DNA from 2 places in the Caloramator sp. CAR-1 genome. Region 1 is predicted to be linked to the other one. Evidence: riboswitches for the same ligand, from Rfam matches in the RefSeq annotation. Region 1 holds a riboswitch; the other holds the start of a gene.
What was found. Region 1 has a riboswitch for cobalamin ahead of Q3V94_RS01920 (DUF4430 domain-containing protein). Riboswitches for the same ligand answer to the same signal wherever they lie in the genome.

Region 1 (12,511 bases):
ACCTTTTTTAATATATTCAAGATCATCAACAGCAAAGGCTACTCTTACTTTTTTGCTATATTCCTTCAAAGTATCCACAACTTCTTTTATAGCTTTGCCTTGTTTTAATAATTCAATAGCTAAAAGAACTAAAAGTCCTGTTCCAAAACTTACAACCTTTGAATCGATAATGTGAATCTTATCCGTATTTAACATTTCTTTTGCTATATTTGCTGATTGAAAAGTTCCACTAACACCAGAGGACAAATGAATTGAAATGATTTCTTTTCCTTCATCAATTAATTTTTTATATACATCGTAAAATTCCTTTGGGTTAACTTGGGATGTTTTAGGCAATTCATCAGATTCATCTAAAAAGCTTATTAACTCATCGATGGATAAATCCACTCCATCTTTATAAGACATACCTTTGTAAGTTACAGTTAAAGGGGCAACTACAACTCCATGTTTTTCAATTATATCCTTAGAAAGGTCTGCTGTGCTATCTGTTACAATTACTATATTTTCCATAGAAACCTCCTTGTTTATTTCATATTTGGAAAGCCAATTTGCCTTAACGCTTCGAACATGATAATAGCTGCTGAATTTGACAAGTTCAAGGATCTATCGGTAGTCTCAACCATTGGGATCCTTATAAGGTTTTCCTTTAAAAGATCCCTTATGTAATCAGGAACACCTGAGGATTCCCTTCCAAAAATAATAAAATCTCCTACATTATATTGAACATCAGTATATAATTTTTTCCCTCGGGTTGTCGATAAAAACATTCTTTTACCTTTATGTTTTTCATAGAATTCTTCAAAACTTTCATAATAATGCACATCTAAATCTTTCCAATAATCCATTCCGGCTCTTTTTAAGTATTTATCTGTAAGCAGAAATCCTAATGGTTTTATTAAATGAAGTGAAGAATTTGTTAAAACACAAGTTCTTCCAATATTGCCTGTATTCTGAGGAATCTCAGGCTGATATAAAACTATATTTAAATTCAATATTATCCCTCCTGAATTCTTTTAATCTTATTTTAACAATCATTTAAAATTTATTCAAGCAGAGTTATCATAAATAAAAGGCATCCATAGCGGATGCCAAATAATTATTTAATAATATGCTTTTCATTCCAAATTTCCTCTGCAACCCTTGCCCATTCATTTGCATAATACATTAGCTTTTCCGATAACTCATCTACTGTTTCATCATCGTTTAATTGTGTTGAATATGCATTAGTTTCATGAACCATTTCCTTTAAGGCTTCTGGATTATCAATTAACGGACAGGGCCTTAATTGATTTTCATTAAATGGCTGTCTCTTTCTATATGCCTTAAATAAAGGAGATTGTAACACTTCCAAAAGTGAGTGTTCTTTTATATTCATATTTGAATAATGGATAAAAGCACACGGTTCACAATCTCCATTTGCATTGATATGGAAATACCTTCTTCCACCTGCTATACACCCTCGTGAAAATTCGCCGTCATTCCAAAAATCCAGAACAAAAATAGGATCCTTTGCTCTTATTTCATTAATTCTTTTATACATATATTTTCTTTGCTCAGGAGTTGCCATAAAGTTAACATCACTGTCTTTTCCAACAGGGACATAAGTAAAATACCAGCCGAATCTACAACCCTTTTCAATCATAAGATCTATATATTCTTGTGATGCAACAGCTTCCGTATTGTATCTGTGATAAGTAGTAGAGAAGCCAAAAACACAACCTGCTTCTTTTAATATATCCATTGCCTTCATAACTGCTTTAAAAGTTCCCTTTCCACGTCTCATATCAGTTTCTTCTTCAAAACCCTCTATACTAAAGGCTACTGCAAAGTTTCCTACCCTTTGCATTTCCTTAGCAAATTCTTCATCTATTAATGTTCCATTTGTAAAGGATAAAAATGCACAATCATCGTGCTTTTCACATAATTTTATTATATCATTCTTTCTAATTAAAGGTTCTCCACCTGAGAAAATATACATATAGATTCCAAGCTGTTTTCCTTCAGTTACAATTCTATCAAGAGTTTCAAAGTCTAAGTTCCATGTTTTATACATTCCAGCCCAGCATCCTATACAATTAAGATTACATGCTGACGTTGGATCCATCAAAATAGCCCATGGAATGTTACAATCATATTTCTTCTCATTTTCAAGCTGCATAGGAATGCCAAAGAAAGTTGCATTTAAAAAGTAATTTATACCGATTTTTTCTCTAACATTAGGATGCGTCTCTGTTAAGAGCTTGTAAGTATACTTATACCAATTGCTATCTTTGTCATCAAGATATTTTTTTATGGATGCTATATATTTTTTATCCTGTTCCCTTATTACTATCTTTTCTGCCCAATTGATTAGCTTAGGAAGATTCTTCTCAGGTTCTTTCAAAACATACTTTACAACTTCCTTTATTGCTGCCTCTCCTAATCTTGTCTTAGCCAAATTCATTGTAAAACCCCCTTTTCCCTTACTATTAAATACTTATTACAAATGATTAAAAAAAATTCCATATTTAATTATACACCTATTTGTTAAAATTGTATTTTTTTAGCAGTTAAATTAACATAAAAAATAGCACAACTAATTGTGCTATTTTAAAAATCTACTAATTATCTTATTTCTATGGATTTTTACTGCCTTCTGAGGGCATAACTCATGGCAACAAAAACATCTTATACAGGTTTTATAATCAACATGTGGTTTGTTATTCACCATTTTAATGGACTTTGGTGGGCACACATCATGGCATCTGTTGCATCCTATACAAACATCATATTGAAAAACTGGTCTTGGTGAAAGATAATAGGTTAAGAATTCCTCAACTCTTTTAGGAACTCTTCCTCTAAAAAAGTTAACGCTTTTTGTATTTGGGAGCTTATATTTTAATATAAAATTATTTATATTTTCACCTTCAAATTCTATGTCATCTATCCTCCCTGTGCATAAATTCCTTTCAATAGCCCTTTGAACTGTCGGAACATCTTCAGGATTTATTCCCATAACATAAGAACCAGCAACATCTAAATAATATGGATTAAAGGATGCCAATATAAGACCAGTTTTTTTAGGCACTCCTGCAGTTGGTCCATCCCCCTCCATTCCAACAATACCATCGATTATAGAAAAATGAGGCTTTACTGTCTCACAAATATCTACAAGCAAATTTGAAAAGTCTTTTATATCTGGCATTTTTAAATGATATTCTGCTTTATAAATTCCGGGTATCATCCCAAATAAAACTTTTACAGCACCTGTATATAATGCCATCCCATGAGTTTTTAACTTCGAAATGGTTATAATTTTATCGCATTCAAAGGGTGGTTTAATCATGTTTAATTTTTTTATCATACAATTTTCAGGAGTTAAAAAATCTTCTGTTCGGCAGTCATAATTTAATTTTGAACCGGAATTTTTAGCTGCCTCTTCAATGCCACAAACTTTATAAAGGGATTTCAAAACCTTTTCGTTATATGGTCCTCCTGGACTATCCCCGATTATAACATCGCAGCCATAATCCACTAATTTTTTTGCCACAGCTTCAACTACCATAGGATGGGTTGTTGCGGCATCATCTGGATGTTTTTTCATAACAAGATTAATCTTTAAAAAAACTTTATCATTTTTATTTACAACTTTGCCTATCCCACCAGCCATATCAAAAATTTTATCAATTGCACTATAAACCTCTTCTCTATTATAATTTTCACACTTTGATAAAAATACCTTTTCCATAATGACCCCCTTATAATATATAATTTTCAATAAATTTTGCTATACCATCATTGTCATTAGAATCTATTATCAAATCTGCAATATTCTTTAATTCTTCGGTTGCATTACCCATAGCAATCCCAAGCCCTGCGTATTCTACCATTGATATATCGTTTTCATTATCACCAATACAGATTACTTCATCGCTTTTTAAATTATAATAATCAGCTAGTATTTTAACAGCATTACCCTTTGATGTGTTCTCCGCCATAATTTCAAAATTATTATCAAAAGAAGAAAAAACAGAAACATCCATGTTGTTTTTTATATGTTCTTTAAGTTTAAAAAGTTTATCCAATTCATCTGACATAACAACGATTTTAAGAATGTCATTTTCTTGGATTACATCATATAAATCTTTAACTATTTCAACTTTAACCCTTTCATTCTCCGGAATTTGCTGATTCCATAAGGTATAATTTTTTGATGAATAAATTAATTTTGTAGAGTAAATGGTATCTTCAGTAAAGACATGAGGAATAAATCCTTCATTTTCTGCAAGCTTAATTATTTCCTTTGCCTTTTCCTTTTGTAAGCATTTTTTATATATAATTCTATCTTCATCCTTTTCTCTAATATAGGCACCATTTGAAGCAATAATAGGAGCTTTAGTCCCAATTAGCTTTGCATAAAATAAAGCCGAAGTAAAAATTCTTCCTGTGCATACTACAAGCTTAATACCTTTTTGGTCAGCCTTTTTTAAAGCCATCTTAGTGCGTTCTGTTATCTCCTTATTACTATTTAACAATGTCCCATCCATATCCATTGCAATCATCTTATATCTCATTTTATTGCCTCCTCAGTCAATATATTCCACCTCGAATCTTTTAATGAATCTATCTAATATTTTAACAAATTTATTTGAAAATAATATGCTAAATATTATGTTGCCAATAGCATGCATAGAATCAAATACTAAGCTGCTTGCTACACCAAGTAAAACCGCATTAATGGTTAATGGGCGAATAAACCCCACAACAAACCACATATCCAATATTATTCCATAAATAAACCCCCACAAGCCACAAAAAATCGTAAATATTACTATGTTGTAGTTACTTATAAGTTTTCTTAAAACTCCAAAAAATACTCCGCACAACCCCCATCCAAGCATTTGCCATAAAGTCCATGGACCATGCCCTAAAAAAAAGTTTGATATAAAAGCAGATAATACACCTACAATAAATCCCTCAACGGAACCTAAAGTATAGCCCGACACTGCCACAATAAAAGTAGTAGGTTGAACATTAGGAACACCCGCAAAGGGAATTCTAAAAACACCTCCCATTGCAGCCATAGTTGATATTACTGCTAATTTTTTTGAATCTATGCCCTTAAATTCAAACAATAAGAAAAAGTAAATAATAATTAAAACAGCCGATATTGTTATCATAGAATTTAAACCGATATTAAAATAAGTCAAAATTATAATTAAAGCTATAAAAATAACAAAAAATAGTCCATTTATTAACTTTTTCATATTATCACCATCAATAATTAGTTATCCTTTTTAGTATTTCTATGCCTTCCTTTGAATTAACGACTTTTATTTTATCTTTAAAAATTCTTGAAATCTGTGGAGAATAATATATAGCATCGCAAAGTATATCTAAGGTTTTCCCATGAGCAACAATTTCACCTTGGTGCATTATCATAGTTGAATCGCAAAAATCACCAACAAAATCACTGTCATGGGTTATTATTATAACTGATTTACCTAAAGAGGCATATTCCTTTATAAAATTTCCTATTTCTATTTTATGATAAATATCTATTCCTCTGGTTGGTTCATCTAAGATTAAAATATCCGGTTTTGTTACAACAGTGCATGCTATAGCAAGCCTTTGCTTCTGCCCTCCGCTTAAATCCCGAGGATTTTTATCCATTATTCCATATAAATCAAATTTTTTCAATAATTCTATTACTTTTTCCCTATCAAAGTCACCAATATTTCTCAAACTATAAGAAGCTTCATCAAACACTGTATCTCTGCCAAAATAAAGTGTTGGATTTTGGGCCAAGTATCCGATGCTTTTTACTCTTTCAACATCATTTAATCTTTCTATTTCCTTACCATTTAAAATGATTTTACCTTTAAATTTCTTTATTAACCCAACTAATATTTTTGATAAAGTTGTTTTCCCTGCTCCATTATGCCCCATTATACCTAATACTTCACCTTTATGTAGATTAAAATTTATATTTTTTAGGATAGGTCTATTTGGACTATACTCAAAATATAAATCCTCTACCTTTAAAATTTCATCTTTAAAACTTTTTATATTACTGTCTCTTTTATTAGGGACATTTTTATTAGCTATTATTTTTTTGGCTTCTTTTATATTTAACGGAACAGCTTTAAAACCAGCTTCTTTAAAAATAATCGACACTTTAGGCAAAAAATTAATTTTCTCTATATAAATATTAATTTCATCTTTGCCAATCTCATTAATTATTCTTCCATCTTGCATAATCAATATTTTGTCAGCCATATCAAAGCTTTTATCCAGCCTTTGTTCAACTAAAATTATTGTCTTACCCATATCCTTATTTAATTTGTTTATAGCATTTAAAATTTCATCAGCAGAAATTGGATCAAGTTGAGATGTTGGTTCGTCTAATAAAATCACCTCTGGATCCATGGCTACTACTGAAGCTATTTCTACCTTTTGCCTTTCCCCACCTGAAATATTATTTATTGATTTTTCCTTTATAAAGTCCAAATTAAATAGGTTACTAACCTCTGCTATATTTTTTTTCATGCGTGTTATGTCCATATTCAAATTTTCCATTCCAAAAGCTATTTCTCTTTCTATCGTGTTATAAACGCTTTGTTTCTCTGGATCTTGAAAAATGAATCCAACAGTTTCAAATAGCTCTTTTTTTGATATATCTTTTATATTCTTATTTTTTACAAGGACTTGCCCCTTAATCTTCCCCCCATAAAAATTTGGAATAAGCCCATTTATTGTTCTTAATATCGTTGACTTACCACATCCTGAAGGCCCTACAATCAATACAAAATCCCCTTCATTTATAGTCAAATTTATATTTTCAAGGGCCGGTCTTGAAGTTTCGGGATAATAATAAGTAAGATCCTTAATTTTTATCATTTCCATTAATCCACCACCAATTTACAAATACTATTGAATAAAAAACAAATAAAATTATTATTTCATATACTGTAATTTTTTTTAAAGGACTATCGATTTGGGGAAAAAATTTAAAAGAATTTAAACCTAATATTAACTGCCCTATTAAGAATCCAATTGAAATAGTGCACATTAAAATTATAACATAATCTCTAAAATTGAAATTTTGATTTTTAAAACTACTTCTTTTTGTTGAACCATATCCTCTTGAATACATCGCCTCTGCCAATTCTATCGAGTCCTCAAGGGAAGATAAAAACAAAATATTTACTACTTCACCATAGGATTTTATTCGTTTATAAAGATTTCCTTCAAATGTATTTCCCCTAATAAACTCAATTTCTTTAATATTATTTATTTGATTTATTAAACTAAAGCTCAGTCTATACACTAGGCTCATGACCAGTGAAGATTTACCAAATATTTTTGATATGATACTAAAGGCATCATCTGGATTTATTATTAAATTTCCAAAAGCAAATGTCATCATTATTGCAATAAGTCTTGATGCCATAAACAAGGAATAATAAAAAGATTCTAAAGTTATGTAAAAGTCCCCGATAATAAATATCTGTGTCTCTCCATTCTTGTTTATCAATAAATTAAAAATAATAATTATAAGTGCAATAAAAACTGAAAACCTAAAAAAAGCAAAAACTTCTTTATGTATCTCGTTAACTTTAGCAAGTAAAATTAGTGAAATTAAAATAATCGCCAAAATTAAAATATTATTTATCATAAGAAATGCTATAATATAAGTCAAAATTAAAATTATATTTGTTAATGTATTAAATCTTTGAATGAATTTATCCCTTGAAAAATTCAACATAGTTATCACCTTTTAAATAAGATGGGTGGAAAAACCACCCATCATTTAATTTCAATATATTTGCTTTCACTTCTAATATACATCGGCTTACCGTCGATATTTTTTTCTGCATAAACTTTATATATCCCTGCTTGATCTAAAACTATAGTTGCTATTCCCTCCTCATTTGTGTTAATCCTATTTTCTCCAAAGCAAACTATAGCATCCTTTACAGCACTACCATTCGATGTCACTTTGACTTGGACTTGTGAGTTTAATTTTATATCGCCAAGAATTTCTATACTTAGTGGTTTTATTCCCCAATCTCCATAATAAACTAATATATTATCATTATCTTTTATTTCATAATCCGCCATTCCTGAATTTGGTTCAGCATAATTTACCATATACATCCAGCCATCCCATCCGCCAAAGGATCCACTTTTTATTTCTGCTATTTCATTTATAAATGGTGCCCCATAATCATAATTTACACTAAAACTAATATTGTTTTCTATTAATGCCCTAACTAAAGCAGCATAGGCAGATGGCTTTTCTGTGACATAGCTTTTCCCTTGAAGGTCATAAACTATTTTATTACCAGTTCTTACTTTAGCATCAAGTATGGTTTTATCGGGTGCCTCAACTCTAACTTTTGTTGTGAAACTTTTTTCTACCGGTTCAAAATTTCCTAAAACAACTTTTAACACTTTACCGTCCTTCTTTAATATTAACCTATAGTTTAAATTATTTAAATTAAAATTCTTAGAAAATTTAATTATGCCGTTGTTGCTTTTAGCAATAAGTAAATTCTTTTCACCATTTAATAAAATATTTGCTTCATCGTAATAGTTAGATTTTACAATTAAATCAAGTTGTTTAACATCCTTAAAATAAGAAGAATATAGAATATTAAAGCTAGAACTTTCTTCTCTATTTATAGCCTTATAGTAATTACCCCTCATACAAATAATATTTTTATATGCATTTTTCTTATTTACATAGCTTAATAAACTTCTTACAACTTGATTTGTAGCTATATCATCGACTTTCCCACTTTTAATATGTTTAAAACCACCAGTCTTATCCTTGTATAACAGCAATTCATTTATTATGTTTCTATTGTTAATGATATATTTTGACAAATCATCCCCTGATGATACAGCCGCCTGAAGGATCCACGCAATCGTTTCTGCAGTTTGTTGCTCTTTAGGCAATTTCTTTAAGTTATTTTTTAAATAGTTTAAAGCCTTATTAACAGATGCTGAATTTTTATTTCTGCCTGCCATTGTCAATGCTGTGATAGCCATTGCAGTAATATCTAAATCGCTTTTTCCTGAAATGACTAATGGAAATCCTCCGTCCTTATTTTGATTTTTTTCCAAATATGAAATTGCAGCGCTCCTATTGTAGCTCTCCTTTATAGTTTCTAAAGCAATAATGCTCCATATATGACCATTTAAAAAATTTTCGTTTGTTCCATTGATCATATCCTTAAATTTGCCATTAGAAAGTTGTGAGGATTTTAAAATTTCAACTAAATCTATTCCATTAAAATTTCTAGGATCATATCCTGAGGCAGTTATAGTTAAAATATGTTTTGCATAGCTTGTTGTCCAATTATATGAGAGCTCTTTTAATATATCGCTGCTTTTTAAATCGATATATCTTTTACCGTTAAATTTGATGTTATCTAATTTGTATCCTGCCATTGCAAGTGCAATTGCATCCCAGTCTTGTATGCCTTTTGTTTTTGTTTTTGTTAGTAGGTATTTCAAAGAAGAATTTAGAGCAGTCTTGGCATTGTTAAAGTTACTTTTAGAACTTGCAAGCGCATTGAAGTTTAAAGATATCATAAAAACTATAATCAATAATAAGCTTAATAATCTCTTTCCTAAATTTTTCACTTTAAAATCCCCCTTTTACGGTGTTAAATCTTTTATAGTCCATCCCTTATAATCAAAATTTAATATATTCCCATCTTTTAAGATGATATCCTTTGCGCCCACCTTTGTTTTTTTGCCATTCAAATAAATGAACCAGTCGTAGCCTAAAATACCTTTTTGAATATCTTCTTGTGTAAGTTCATTTTGAGGAATGGAGGCAATCCCATTGATTTCCTTAATAAAACCTCCAACTTCATACACCTTTGCATTTTCTTTTAATATTTGTAGAGCGTTTTTGGATGATAAGGTTTTTACCGTTTTATCAAATATTATTTCATTACCATTTTCTTTTGATATAATCAGTCTAATATTGATCTCCTTATTTTGAACTTTTTTAGTAGTAGCTTGTAATTCTTTTTTTGTATCCTGAGTTTCTTTGCTGCTTTTGTTAAATTCTTTAACAGGTAAGTTATTAGGGTCTTTGTTAGCTACATTTAACTTCTCATTGCTTTGTTGTATTGATGTTGAACTAATATTTTGTTTTGAGGTATCAATATTTTGACTTTTTACACTAGCACATGATATAAATAATAAAAGGATTAAAATTATACTTAACAGCTTTTTCATAAATTCACCCCCTTTCTTCATCAGAGGGAAAACAAAAAAGCCCGGAAAGGGCTTATTAACATAAGCTTTCCCTTCCCTCCGAAGGTTTTGCTCCTAATATACAGGCAGGTTTCCTGGCTCGTGGATCATCTTACTCCCTGGCCTTCCCAATCAGGTGACTTTTCAGGTTTCATACCCACTTACAGTAGCGGGGGCTGCAGCGGATTTTCACCGCTTTCCCTTTTAACCCTTGTAGGGCACCTGTATATTTATTAAGTTTTATAGTATTAATTATATCACTAGATACAATTAATAACAATATTCATTTAATTCTGCTAGCGTTATAAATCTTATAAATTTTGCCTTTCTTAGTTGACACTTATCTAATATCTTAAAATTATATTTTTCAATAGAATCCTTCATATCCTCTAAAGTTACAAATACTGCTCTTTTTGCTAATCTTGCAGTATGTTTAATTATATCCTCTTGTATTTTTTTAGTAGTTACCGATAAGACACCATACGGTAGATCAACTATAGCTGCGTCAAAATGTTCATTTATATCTTTAATATCACTTCTTTTTATAGCAACAGGATAATTAAAGAAATTAAGATTTTCTCTTGCTCCCTTTACAACTTTATAATTTATATCATAGCCTTTAATATCTATTCCCATCGACAATGCCTCTAAAACCACTGTCCCAATTCCGCAACAGGGATCAACTACTTTTAAATTTAGATTTTTGCCAACTGCTATATTAACCAATGCTCTTGAAACCCTTGAAGTTAAAGAATTACAATATTGAACTGGTTTTTTATCATGTATATGCCAAACACCTTCATTTCTAAGCAATTGTCCTACTATCCATTTATTCTCAAAATCTATAACGCCGACTTTAATTAAGGGATCATGAATAGCTACTTTGCCTTTAATAGCACTACCAATAATGCTTTCGACAAAATGCTTTTTATTTAAATCCATTCTTTCAAATAAACTTATATATTGAACCTTATAATTATCATAACTTAGCTCCATAGTTTTAATTTTTTCAGCTAAGTTTTTGATGTCACAATCCTCAGCATCAATTTTAATACTATATTTAACATAGGGACTTCTATTTACATCTACATAATCTTCATAAAAAAAATATTTTTCCTTTAAATCTATTCCAAAAAGATGTCTAATTTCCATTTTGCAAAGTTCCTTTTCTCCATCCGGAAAGTTAACATAGTAAAAATACATATCTTCACCAACCCTAAATTATTTATAAAAACAAATCCACCTTAAAGGTGGATAATGTGGTGCGGGCGAAGGGACTTGAACCCATACGCTCAAAGGCCCTAGATCCTGAATCTAGTGCGTCTGCCAGTTCCGCCACGCCCGCATATTTCTAATAAAATTCTATCATCATTTATTTTAATTGTCTATATATTTAATCATTGTGATTGAACCTCCCACGACTAAAGTCGCGGGATTCCTGCTTCATCGACCTCGTAACCTACTATCTCCACAGGCGTTAATTCGGGTAGTCCCTACCCTACTGTTTTTACTTATGCTATACCTAATATCCTCTTTCCTTCTTTTAATATATTTTTACTTGCATTTACATCTCTATCGTGGACTGTCCTACATATTGGACATTCCCACTCCCTTACGTTTAAGTCTTTTACTTCTTCATTTCTTGTTAAACAGCACATTATTCCATCTAAAAATCAATTACATCTTCTACTTTCTCCTCTAAAGTATTTTGGGATATGACTTTTTTTGTTCCAATTCTAACCTTCCCCTTTGCTGGCTTATAGTAATCCTTAGATAACAACTCTTTTTTTATTAAAATACCATCTTTATATATTTTTCTATAAGTTACAGACTTTACCCCATCGATTGGCTTTGCTTCAACTATCTTTTGGCCCTCAGGCAATGTTGGATCTTTTATATATTCTGTAGTTGTTGGAATTCTTTCTATTATTTCACTTTCTATTACTACTTTTATATTTGGGTTTTCATTAGCCCCATAAAAAATTACATTTACATAAGAGTTAGATACCCATGCCTTTATATATATAGGTGCATTACTGGTATTCTTAAACTTAAAATCTATTGAAGTGCCTGAAATAGTAGCATCGCGCCCTGGAGGAACATAGGAAACTTTAAGCCCATGGGGGCGTCTCTCAATTATATCGAAATTAGCTAATAATGCTGCATTGTAAACTGTTGTAGTAACCTGACATATACCACCTGCAAGTCCAGGAACCAATGTCCCATTTATTATCACTGGAGCTTCTTTGTATCC
Region 2 (8,652 bases), on a different contig from region 1:
GCAAATACAAACATCTCCAAAGCAATAATAATATGCATAGGTATAGTTAAAGGAAAGCCACTTGTTATTGCTGTAAGTAAGTGCCCTAACAAAGCTACTATTCCACCTAAATAGGGTCCTAAAATTATTGCAGCAAAATAACCTGGCATTGAATCAAAAGCAATTGAACCTTGGATTTTAATTAAAGACCCTATGAAGGATAAGGCAATTAATATCGCCATATAAGTAACTGTTTTAACATTAAATTCTTTAACATTTTTCATCTTATCGCCCCTTTACATGCAATCTAAAATTATTAAATTAATAATAAATATAAAAACTATCAATATCTCAATTAAAAAACTTTTTTTAAAACTAACATCGAAATATGAAAGCTTACCATTAAAACAACGTGAATCAACTGAAACTTTTATTTCTTGCCATTTAAAAAACATATTTTTAAAAAGTAAGGCTCCAATCTTTGCACTTGTTTTAATCATTTTTATATTAGAGTCAAAACCACCCTTTGACTTTGCTGACTTTATCATTATTGAAAGTTCATCTTCTAACACGATTATGAATCTTTCCATAAGTTTTGCAATATCAACTAAATCTATTAAAGCTTTATTTTTAGACATAATAAATAGGATATCATCTAATGGAGTTGTAAATATAAAAAATGTTATCGAAAGAGAATTTATAAATCCTCTGTAACACATTAAATAAAACAAGCTAAAATTTCCATCTATTAAAAAAGTTATGCCGCTTAAAATATAAAATAATGTTAACGAAAAAACATATTTTAAAACTTTTATAATAGGCGTTTCATATTTTAGATGTAGAAAAATTAAAACTACAAAATTGATTAAAAACTGTCTAAAACTATTAAAACATCCATTAAATACTATAATCAAAATGCATAAAATAAATTTTTTTTGAGGAATAATACTTCTAGCTCTGCTGTTCTTTGAAAACAAGATTATCTCTTTTATCATTTTTCTTCCTTCCTAAAACATACCCAATAATGAAAGCTCCACCGGCAGATTGAAGTGCAAAAATCAAACTTTCTATTTCACCTGAAGGGGGCTCAAATATACTGTTAAAATATGGCTTATAATCTGGAGCAACCTCAGATATGACATCCTGCGCCTTATCGTCAGCACCTCCCAAATCTCCTCTTTGAGAACCTATTAGCAATGATGTTATTATTATTAAACATGCTATTAATCCTAACAACCAATTTCTTTTCACTGTTTTTCCCCCCATAATTTAAAACTTTGCCTAGTATTTTCAAATAAATAATCAAAAATTATAACAGTAAATATCCCCTCAACAACAGCTAAAGGAATTTGAGTCAATGCGAAAATACCAAGAAATTTCACTAATGAAGCAAAAAACCCTCCATTATTCGACGGAAATGCAAGAGCTAATTGAATAGAAGTTATAACATAAGTTGATAAATCTCCCAGAGCAGCTGCTAAAAACACTGAAAGCTTTTTATTTTTATCCTTTAAAAACTTATAAATTAAGAATGAAACAAAAGGACCAACTATGCCCATAGAAAAAGTATTTGCTCCTAATGTTGTTAACCCTCCATGAGCCAGAAATATAGCTTGAAATAATAATACCAACATGGATAAAACCGAAGTAACTAACGGACCAAAAACTATAGCACTAAGTCCAACTCCTGTTGGATGTGAACATGAACCAGTAACAGAAGGTAATTTTAAAGCAGAAAGCAAAAATATAAATGCTCCACAAAGGGCCAATAAAAGCTTTGAATCCTTTTCTTTGTTTGAAATTTCTATAACCCTTTTCATTCCTAAAAATATAACTGGAAATGAAATAACAAAATAAAATATCGCCCATTTTATAGGCAAAAATCCTTCTGAAATATGCATTGCATGAACAATACTTGAAATTTGAAATAATAAAAACAAAGTTAAAAATATAATTTTTCGCATTTTAATCCCCCCTATATGGAATAATTGATTTTACATTAAGGGCCTTAATATATGTAAAATCATCATGAATAGATATGATAGTTATAGATGCTGGGTCAACTTGAAACTTATAAAATAAATTTATATCATTAAAGACATAACATAAAAAACATCTTATTACTCCTCCATGGGTAACTATTAATAACTTTTTATTATTCATATCTAAAGATTTTATAAATTCTTCTGTGCGAATATATAAATCCTTTAAACTTTCGCCATTTGGAATTTTATAGTTTACAAAATCCTTGTTCCATTCCATAACTTCTTTTTGAAATCTTTCAAGAATGCTATTATAACTTAGTCCCTCAAAAATACCAAAATTTATTTCCCTTAATCTTTCATCGATCTCAAAGGGTCCTGTAAATAAAATATTTGCCGTTTGAATGCATCTTTTTAATGGACTAGATATACATTTTTCAAATTTTATTTTTTTTAAATATGGTTTTAAAACCTTTACATTTGCTATCCCCTTCAAAGACAAATTGCAATCTGAACTCCCTGAATAAACACCTAATTCATTATCTTCACTTTCTCCATGTCTCACTAAATATAAATCCACTCTAACACCACCCATGACAGAAGAAGAACTATTTCATTTAATTCTATAGAAGCCCCATAAATATCTCCTGTTAATCCTTCTATCTTTTTATAAGATAATCTCATTACCAACAGAGTGTTTAAAATTCCGATAATTAACAATATAAAAAACCTTGAACCAGCTAAAACAAAAGATAATATTCCAAAAATAACCACAGAAAAAATAAAATAAACTTGCCTATCCCTCCCTGTAAATAAACTTCCGAGTCCGTCTTTTCTTGCACTTTTACCATAAGTAAATAAAAACGAAGTAAACAATCTTGCCCATCCCAAAGCTAAAATTAAAGCGAATAATGAGCTTTTTGTCGATAAATTTTTCAAAATAAGAAATTTACTTAAAATATCAAAGACAATCGCAATAACTCCAAAAGTTCCTACTCTACTATCCTTCATTATATCAAGGATTTTTTCCTTATCCCTTCCTGAAAAAAAACCATCACATGTATCTGAAAGACCATCTATATGTAATCCTCCAGTTATAAAAATCCATAACGCTAAGGAAAAAAAGGCCTCTAATTCTTTATTAAATTTATTTATCATAAAAGGAATATTAATTATCATCGCAATAATTGCCCCAACAAAGGGAAAGAAAAAAGTCATCTTTTTAATTGTTGATTCATTAAAATCGACTTTAATATTTACTGGCAGCCGAGTCAGAAACTGTAGACTTAAAATAAAAGCTTTGATCACTTTATTTTAAGTGGAATACCTAAAAACACAAGATAAACTTCATCTGATATAGCGGCTGCCATCTGATTAACCCTTCCTTGAATGTCCCTAAACACCCTTGCAATATAATTTTCTGGAACAACTGACATCCCAACCTCATTAGTCACCATAATTAAATCACCATCTATTTCACGAATCCTTTTTATTAAGCCTACAAGTTCCTTCATAACTTTATCTTCTATCTCCTTTTGTTTAATATAATCAATTATTTCTAAATCTTTTGTTACATCGAACATAATATTTGAAATAAGATTTGTTAAGCAATCAAGCAAATAATATTTTTCACTTCCAACTGCATCAACTAAATTATATGTTCCTTCAAAGGTTCTCCAAGTAGCATTTCTTCTTTTTTTATGTAAATTTATTCTCTCATCCATCTCATCATCAATAGCTCTCATAGTAGCAATATAAACAACATCATTCTTATTCTCTAAAAGTTTTTCTGCAAAGGTGCTTTTTCCTGATCTTACACCTCCACTTATTAACCTTATCAAAATATCACCTACTTTTCCCTTATATCTATTAAAAAGTCATTTACAATATTTGCCTCTTCAAAAGTTCCCATCTCATTGACTATTGCAAGTGCTGCCTCTATTATCATAAAGGCTAATGGACATCCAGAGCCCTCACCAAGCCTCATCTTTAAATTGATCATCGGCTCTAAACCTAATTCCTTCATCATATATACTGCTCCCGGCTCTGCTGAAAGATGGGATGGAAATATGTAATCCTTAACTAAAGGGTTTAACCTTACAGCACAAAGTGCAGCTGCTGATGAAATAAAACCATCAATTACTATAGGAACTCTGTTTTTTGCTGCAGCCAGGAAACAACCTGTTAATCCAGCAATATCAAATCCTCCAACCTTTGAAATAACATCAATAGGATCATTTCTATCAGGTTTATTTGTTTCAAGGGCCTTCTTAACAACATTAATTTTATTTTTATGCTGCTCATCAGTAAGACCTGCCCCTTTACCTACTACAATATCCGGAGACAAACCTGATAAAGCACACAGAACTGCAGCAGAAGTTGTAGTATTGCCTATCCCCATTTCACCTGTCCCAAGAAGATCAACACCATCCATAACTAGCTTGTCTACTACTTCAATCCCAACTTCAACAGCTCTTATAGCATCCTCATAGCTCATAGCAGCTTCTTTTGCAATATTTTTTGTTCCATAAGCTATTTTTTTGTTTAATATTTTAGGATTGTTAAAGTCAGCATCTACACCTATATCTACTATTGTAAGGTCTGCACCCGCCTGTTTTGCTAAAACACATACACCAGTTATTCCTCTTGTAAAATTTTCTGTAACTACTTTAGTAATAAATTTTGGAGCACAACTTACACCTTCTTCAACAACACCATTATCTGCAGCCATTATAACTATATTTTTCTTTTTTACCTTATTGTGAAGTTTACCCGTAATCCCTGCAAATCTAGCTCCTATTTCTTCTAATATCCCCAAGCTACCAATAGGCTTTGTTAAATTGTCAATGTGCTTCCACGCCATCTCAACTGCATCCTTATCAAGAGGTTTGATATTATCAAGAGTTGTTTTTAAAAGTTTCATGTTATCCTCCTTTTCTAAAAAAATGCTCCCAACCTTCGTTGGGAGCTTTTATACATAAAAAAGCCTACCAAAGGGTAGGCTTAACTTCATATAAATACTTGTATTTAACTACGCCATTCCCTTCCCTCCGAAGGATTAGCCAACATCAAAGGCAGGTCTCCTGGCTCACGGGTCCTCCTCCTCCAACCCTTCCCAGTTTCCCAGTGGGTATTGGATTTGTCGCCGTATACAGTAGCGGGGGCTGCAGCGGATTTTCACCGCTTTCCCTTTTAAGCTCCTAAGAGCACCCTTGACTGAAATATTCACTTTTAATTTTATTATAGTCTACTTTTCTGAAAATTTCAATATTTAAATTGCTGTTTTTCTTGACTGATACATGCTTGAAACCGTCCCTAATATATCATGAACAAAGTTTGAACCTCTGCTCACTAAAATACCCGTAAGAATATTGCCTATATAATTTATTTTTGTCAATCCAAGATAAGTAGAAAAAATATCAAAGTCAAAAATAATGCACATAAAAACTGAAACTAAAATAGCTCCTATCCTGTCGATATTAAAATACTTATCCTTTTTTATCATCTTTAAAGTTTCCCATATGGCCTCTGTAAAGATGGCGATTATTATAATCTTTTCCATATAATCAAACCAAAACTTGCTCTTTTACATTTATATTTCAAAAGATTCATCTTTATTCTTGGGTAAAACAATATTAATAAAATCTTTATAAAGCTCTAAATTTGCTTCATTAGTCTCTAAAGTTTCTCCATCTATATTAATAAAAAATTTTTTATCCGCCTTAATAGTTAATCTTTTTGTTTTAAATATTGTTACTTCCTTTAAACTTGTATGATTACCCTTTATGAATTTATATAAAATAGCAATTATTTTTAGCTTATTTAAATTTTTTATGTGACACACATCAAAATACCCATCCCTAATATCCGCATCTGGTGTTGGAATCATTCCGCCTCCGTAATATTTGCCATTGGAGGCGGTAATCAAAAGAGTATTAGCCTTAAAAGAAACATCATCGAGTTTTATGTTAAAATCTATCCCTTTATAACTTGCTAAAGTTTTAAATAGGGCATTTAAATAAACAGTTTTTCCTGGAACAGATTTTTTTATTCTCTGAACCCTATGGGCAATCTCTGCATCAATACCTGCACTTGCTATGTTAATAAAATATTTATTATTGCATTTTCCTATATCTATACTCTTAACTTCTCCATCAATAATAGTCTTAAGAATATCATCTATGTTAAGGCTTGGATAAATTGTCTTTGCAAAATCATTTCCTGTTCCCGCAGGGATAACTCCAAGGATAGCCCTACTTCCTGCTATTCCGTTGACAACCTCATTTAAAGTTCCATCCCCGCCTACGGAAACAATTTTATTAAAAGAATTCGAAGCCTCCCTGGCAATAGTTATCGCATCCTCTGGTCCCTTTGTGTAGGCAATTTCATAATCTTTTTTTAAAAATTTCATCTTTTCTTTGATTTTCTCAAATACTTTTAATGCCTTTCCATTGCCTGCCTTTGGGTTAACAATAAATAATATACTCATAAAATCACCTAAAAAATTATGTTTTCTATACAAACATTAATTTTCTCCACCAAATTAACATCATAGGGTTCTATTTCTTTGCCTTCTTCATTTTTAAATATTCTTACCCTTGGTCTGTCGGGGAAACCCTTATTTTGTCCAATTACATAGGCATGGCATCCATTTGAAAGCTTAACTTCAATTCCTAATGGATATACACAAAAATGATTTCTAAAAAGGTCAACAATTTCCGGATCAAAAAACGTTCCAGAGGAAGCTAATATAAACTCATAGGCCTCATTTGGGGGAAAGGCCCTTCTATATATTCTATCACTAATTAGAGCATCATAAACATCACTAACACAGGCTATCCTTGCATACTTTGATATTTCATTTCCTTTAAGCCCATAAGGATAGCCCTTTCCATCATATCTTTCGTGGTGTTCTAATACTATACTTTTTCCTCTTTCATTAATGCTATTCATACTTTTAATCATTTCATAGCCTATTTCAGGATGCGTCTTCATTACATCGTATTCTTCTTCAGTTAACTTACCATTTTTGTTTAAAATGCTTTGGGGAATCTTCATTTTTCCTATATCATGAAGAAGCGTCCCTGCTCCTAAATCTATTAGCATTGCCTTAGAATAAGCCATTTGAACTCCTAAAAACAAGGAAACAACACATGAATTTAAAGAATGAACAAAAGTATAGTTATCATAGGTCTTTAACTCAGTTAAATACATAAAATTAACTTCTTTATTGTCTATCAGATATTCCACAAGCTCATTTATTGTCTTTAATGTTTCCTTAAAATCTCCATTATTAACATTATGCACCCTTGAATAAACCTTGTTAAGGGCTTTTACTGCCTGTGTTTTAATTTCTAAAAAATGCAAATCCTGACCTGGTATATCTGATAAATTCTTGTCCTTTATGTAAACATACAAAATACCTAAATCCATTAGCTTATTTATATACTTTTGTGTTAAAACTACGCCTTCCCTTAATAAAACATTCCCCTTAGCGTCTATGATGGTTTGGGATAGCACATCACCTGGGCTTACACTAAAGATGCTGGTAAGTTTCATAGTCCACCTACTTCCAATGTTAAATTCTATTCTCCACAATTCAAAATTTTATACTAAAATTTGCAATGTTTCAACAAAATTTGATGTTTTAGGCATAAAAAATGGAATAGGTAGCCGTTTCATATCCTATGTAAAACTTTTTTTGACATAGAAACAAAAAAATAAGACCTACAAAGAGGCCTATTGATTAAGGACTTTCTTCAAATCGTTCATGAACTTATAAGTTTCTTCAACTTTGTAAAATTCTTTATCAATTTCTGAGATGAAATTAAGGATGGTTTGTTGAGTTGATTCAATAGAATCAAGTTTTGAATTAATTGAATTTAGTTCTTGATAAATAGGCTTAAGTTTTTCATTAAGTTTTTCATCAAGCAGTTTTTCAATGGCTTTTAAAAGAATTTCGTTTTCCATATCAACACCTCTGAAAAGAAAGTGATTTAATTATATCATAGTTTTCAGGGGTTGAAAAGAACCATTAAGAATGATGGAGTAAGTATGAAGGATTTATATTGTTCAGAAAAGGCTTTTTATTTTAGGTAAATATTCGTCCTCTCCCTTTTCATTATAAACATATCCACATACTCCACATCTTGGTGAATTCTGGCCTTCAATTATTTCATAAATTATTTCATGATAACAATTGCTTCTATCGTTTTCAATACATTCTTCACAATAGTAATTGCTACATTCATAGCAGTAAAATCGTGCTTTATTTCCACACTTAGAACATTTATATTCTTTTGGATTATTTCTTGCCATTATCTCAATTCTACTGAGCTGATATCCCTTTTGCTTGCCTAAAACCTTTATTGTAATATGCGTTGTGTCACCAAAATCATACTCATAACTAAAAGTTAGTCCTTCGCGCAATACATTTTTTATTTTTACATCCATACTTTCATATTCTTTTTCGAAAATTAAACCATATTCATTTGCACTTTCTACTTGAACCTCCCACGACTAAAGTCGCAGGATTCCTGCTTCATCGACCTCGTAACCTACTATCTCCACAGGCGTTAATTCGGGTAGTCCCTACCCTACTGTTTTTACTTATGCTATGCCTAATATCCTCTTTCCTTCTTTTAATATATTTTTACTTGCATTTACATCTCTATCGTGAACTTTCCTACAT

Region 2: linked by a shared signal. The riboswitch ahead of cobT (nicotinate-nucleotide--dimethylbenzimidazole phosphoribosyltransferase) and the one ahead of Q3V94_RS01920 (DUF4430 domain-containing protein) in region 1 are both predicted to bind cobalamin.

The regions. Positions count from the first base shown of each region.
Region 1 is NZ_JAUONW010000008.1:11,815-24,325, reverse strand. Features, by position in the region: gene Q3V94_RS01965 (DegV family protein) at 1-510, opposite strand, end outside; gene trmL (tRNA (uridine(34)/cytosine(34)/5-carboxymethylaminomethyluridine(34)-2'-O)-methyltransferase TrmL) at 525-992, opposite strand; gene Q3V94_RS01955 (radical SAM protein) at 1,097-2,443, opposite strand; gene Q3V94_RS01950 (DUF362 domain-containing protein) at 2,585-3,727, opposite strand; gene Q3V94_RS01945 (Cof-type HAD-IIB family hydrolase) at 3,738-4,553, opposite strand; gene Q3V94_RS01940 (ECF transporter S component) at 4,566-5,246, opposite strand; gene Q3V94_RS01935 (ABC transporter ATP-binding protein) at 5,257-6,885, opposite strand; gene Q3V94_RS01930 (energy-coupling factor transporter transmembrane component T) at 6,866-7,747, opposite strand; gene Q3V94_RS01925 (DUF4430 domain-containing protein) at 7,789-9,633, opposite strand; gene Q3V94_RS01920 (DUF4430 domain-containing protein) at 9,649-10,239, opposite strand; cobalamin riboswitch at 10,325-10,498, opposite strand; gene Q3V94_RS01915 (TRM11 family methyltransferase) at 10,528-11,460, opposite strand; tRNA gene Q3V94_RS01910 (tRNA-Leu) at 11,518-11,602, opposite strand; partial or broken gene Q3V94_RS01905 (zinc ribbon domain-containing protein) at 11,769-11,900, opposite strand; gene Q3V94_RS01900 (VanW family protein) at 11,924-12,511, opposite strand, start outside.
Region 2 is NZ_JAUONW010000034.1:777-9,428, forward strand. Features, by position in the region: gene Q3V94_RS09530 (ECF transporter S component) at 1-263, opposite strand, end outside; gene Q3V94_RS09535 (CbiQ family ECF transporter T component) at 276-974, opposite strand; gene Q3V94_RS09540 (energy-coupling factor ABC transporter substrate-binding protein) at 931-1,245, opposite strand; gene Q3V94_RS09545 (energy-coupling factor ABC transporter permease) at 1,227-1,949, opposite strand; gene Q3V94_RS09550 (histidine phosphatase family protein) at 1,945-2,541, opposite strand; gene cobS (adenosylcobinamide-GDP ribazoletransferase) at 2,526-3,269, opposite strand; gene cobU (bifunctional adenosylcobinamide kinase/adenosylcobinamide-phosphate guanylyltransferase) at 3,266-3,802, opposite strand; gene cobT (nicotinate-nucleotide--dimethylbenzimidazole phosphoribosyltransferase) at 3,811-4,884, opposite strand; cobalamin riboswitch at 5,017-5,190, opposite strand; gene Q3V94_RS09570 (hypothetical protein) at 5,233-5,523, opposite strand; gene Q3V94_RS09575 (diacylglycerol kinase family protein) at 5,554-6,450, opposite strand; gene Q3V94_RS09580 (HD-GYP domain-containing protein) at 6,459-7,520, opposite strand; gene Q3V94_RS09585 (hypothetical protein) at 7,701-7,931, opposite strand; gene Q3V94_RS09590 (hypothetical protein) at 8,034-8,414, opposite strand; partial or broken gene Q3V94_RS09595 (RNA-guided endonuclease TnpB family protein) at 8,571-8,652, opposite strand, start outside.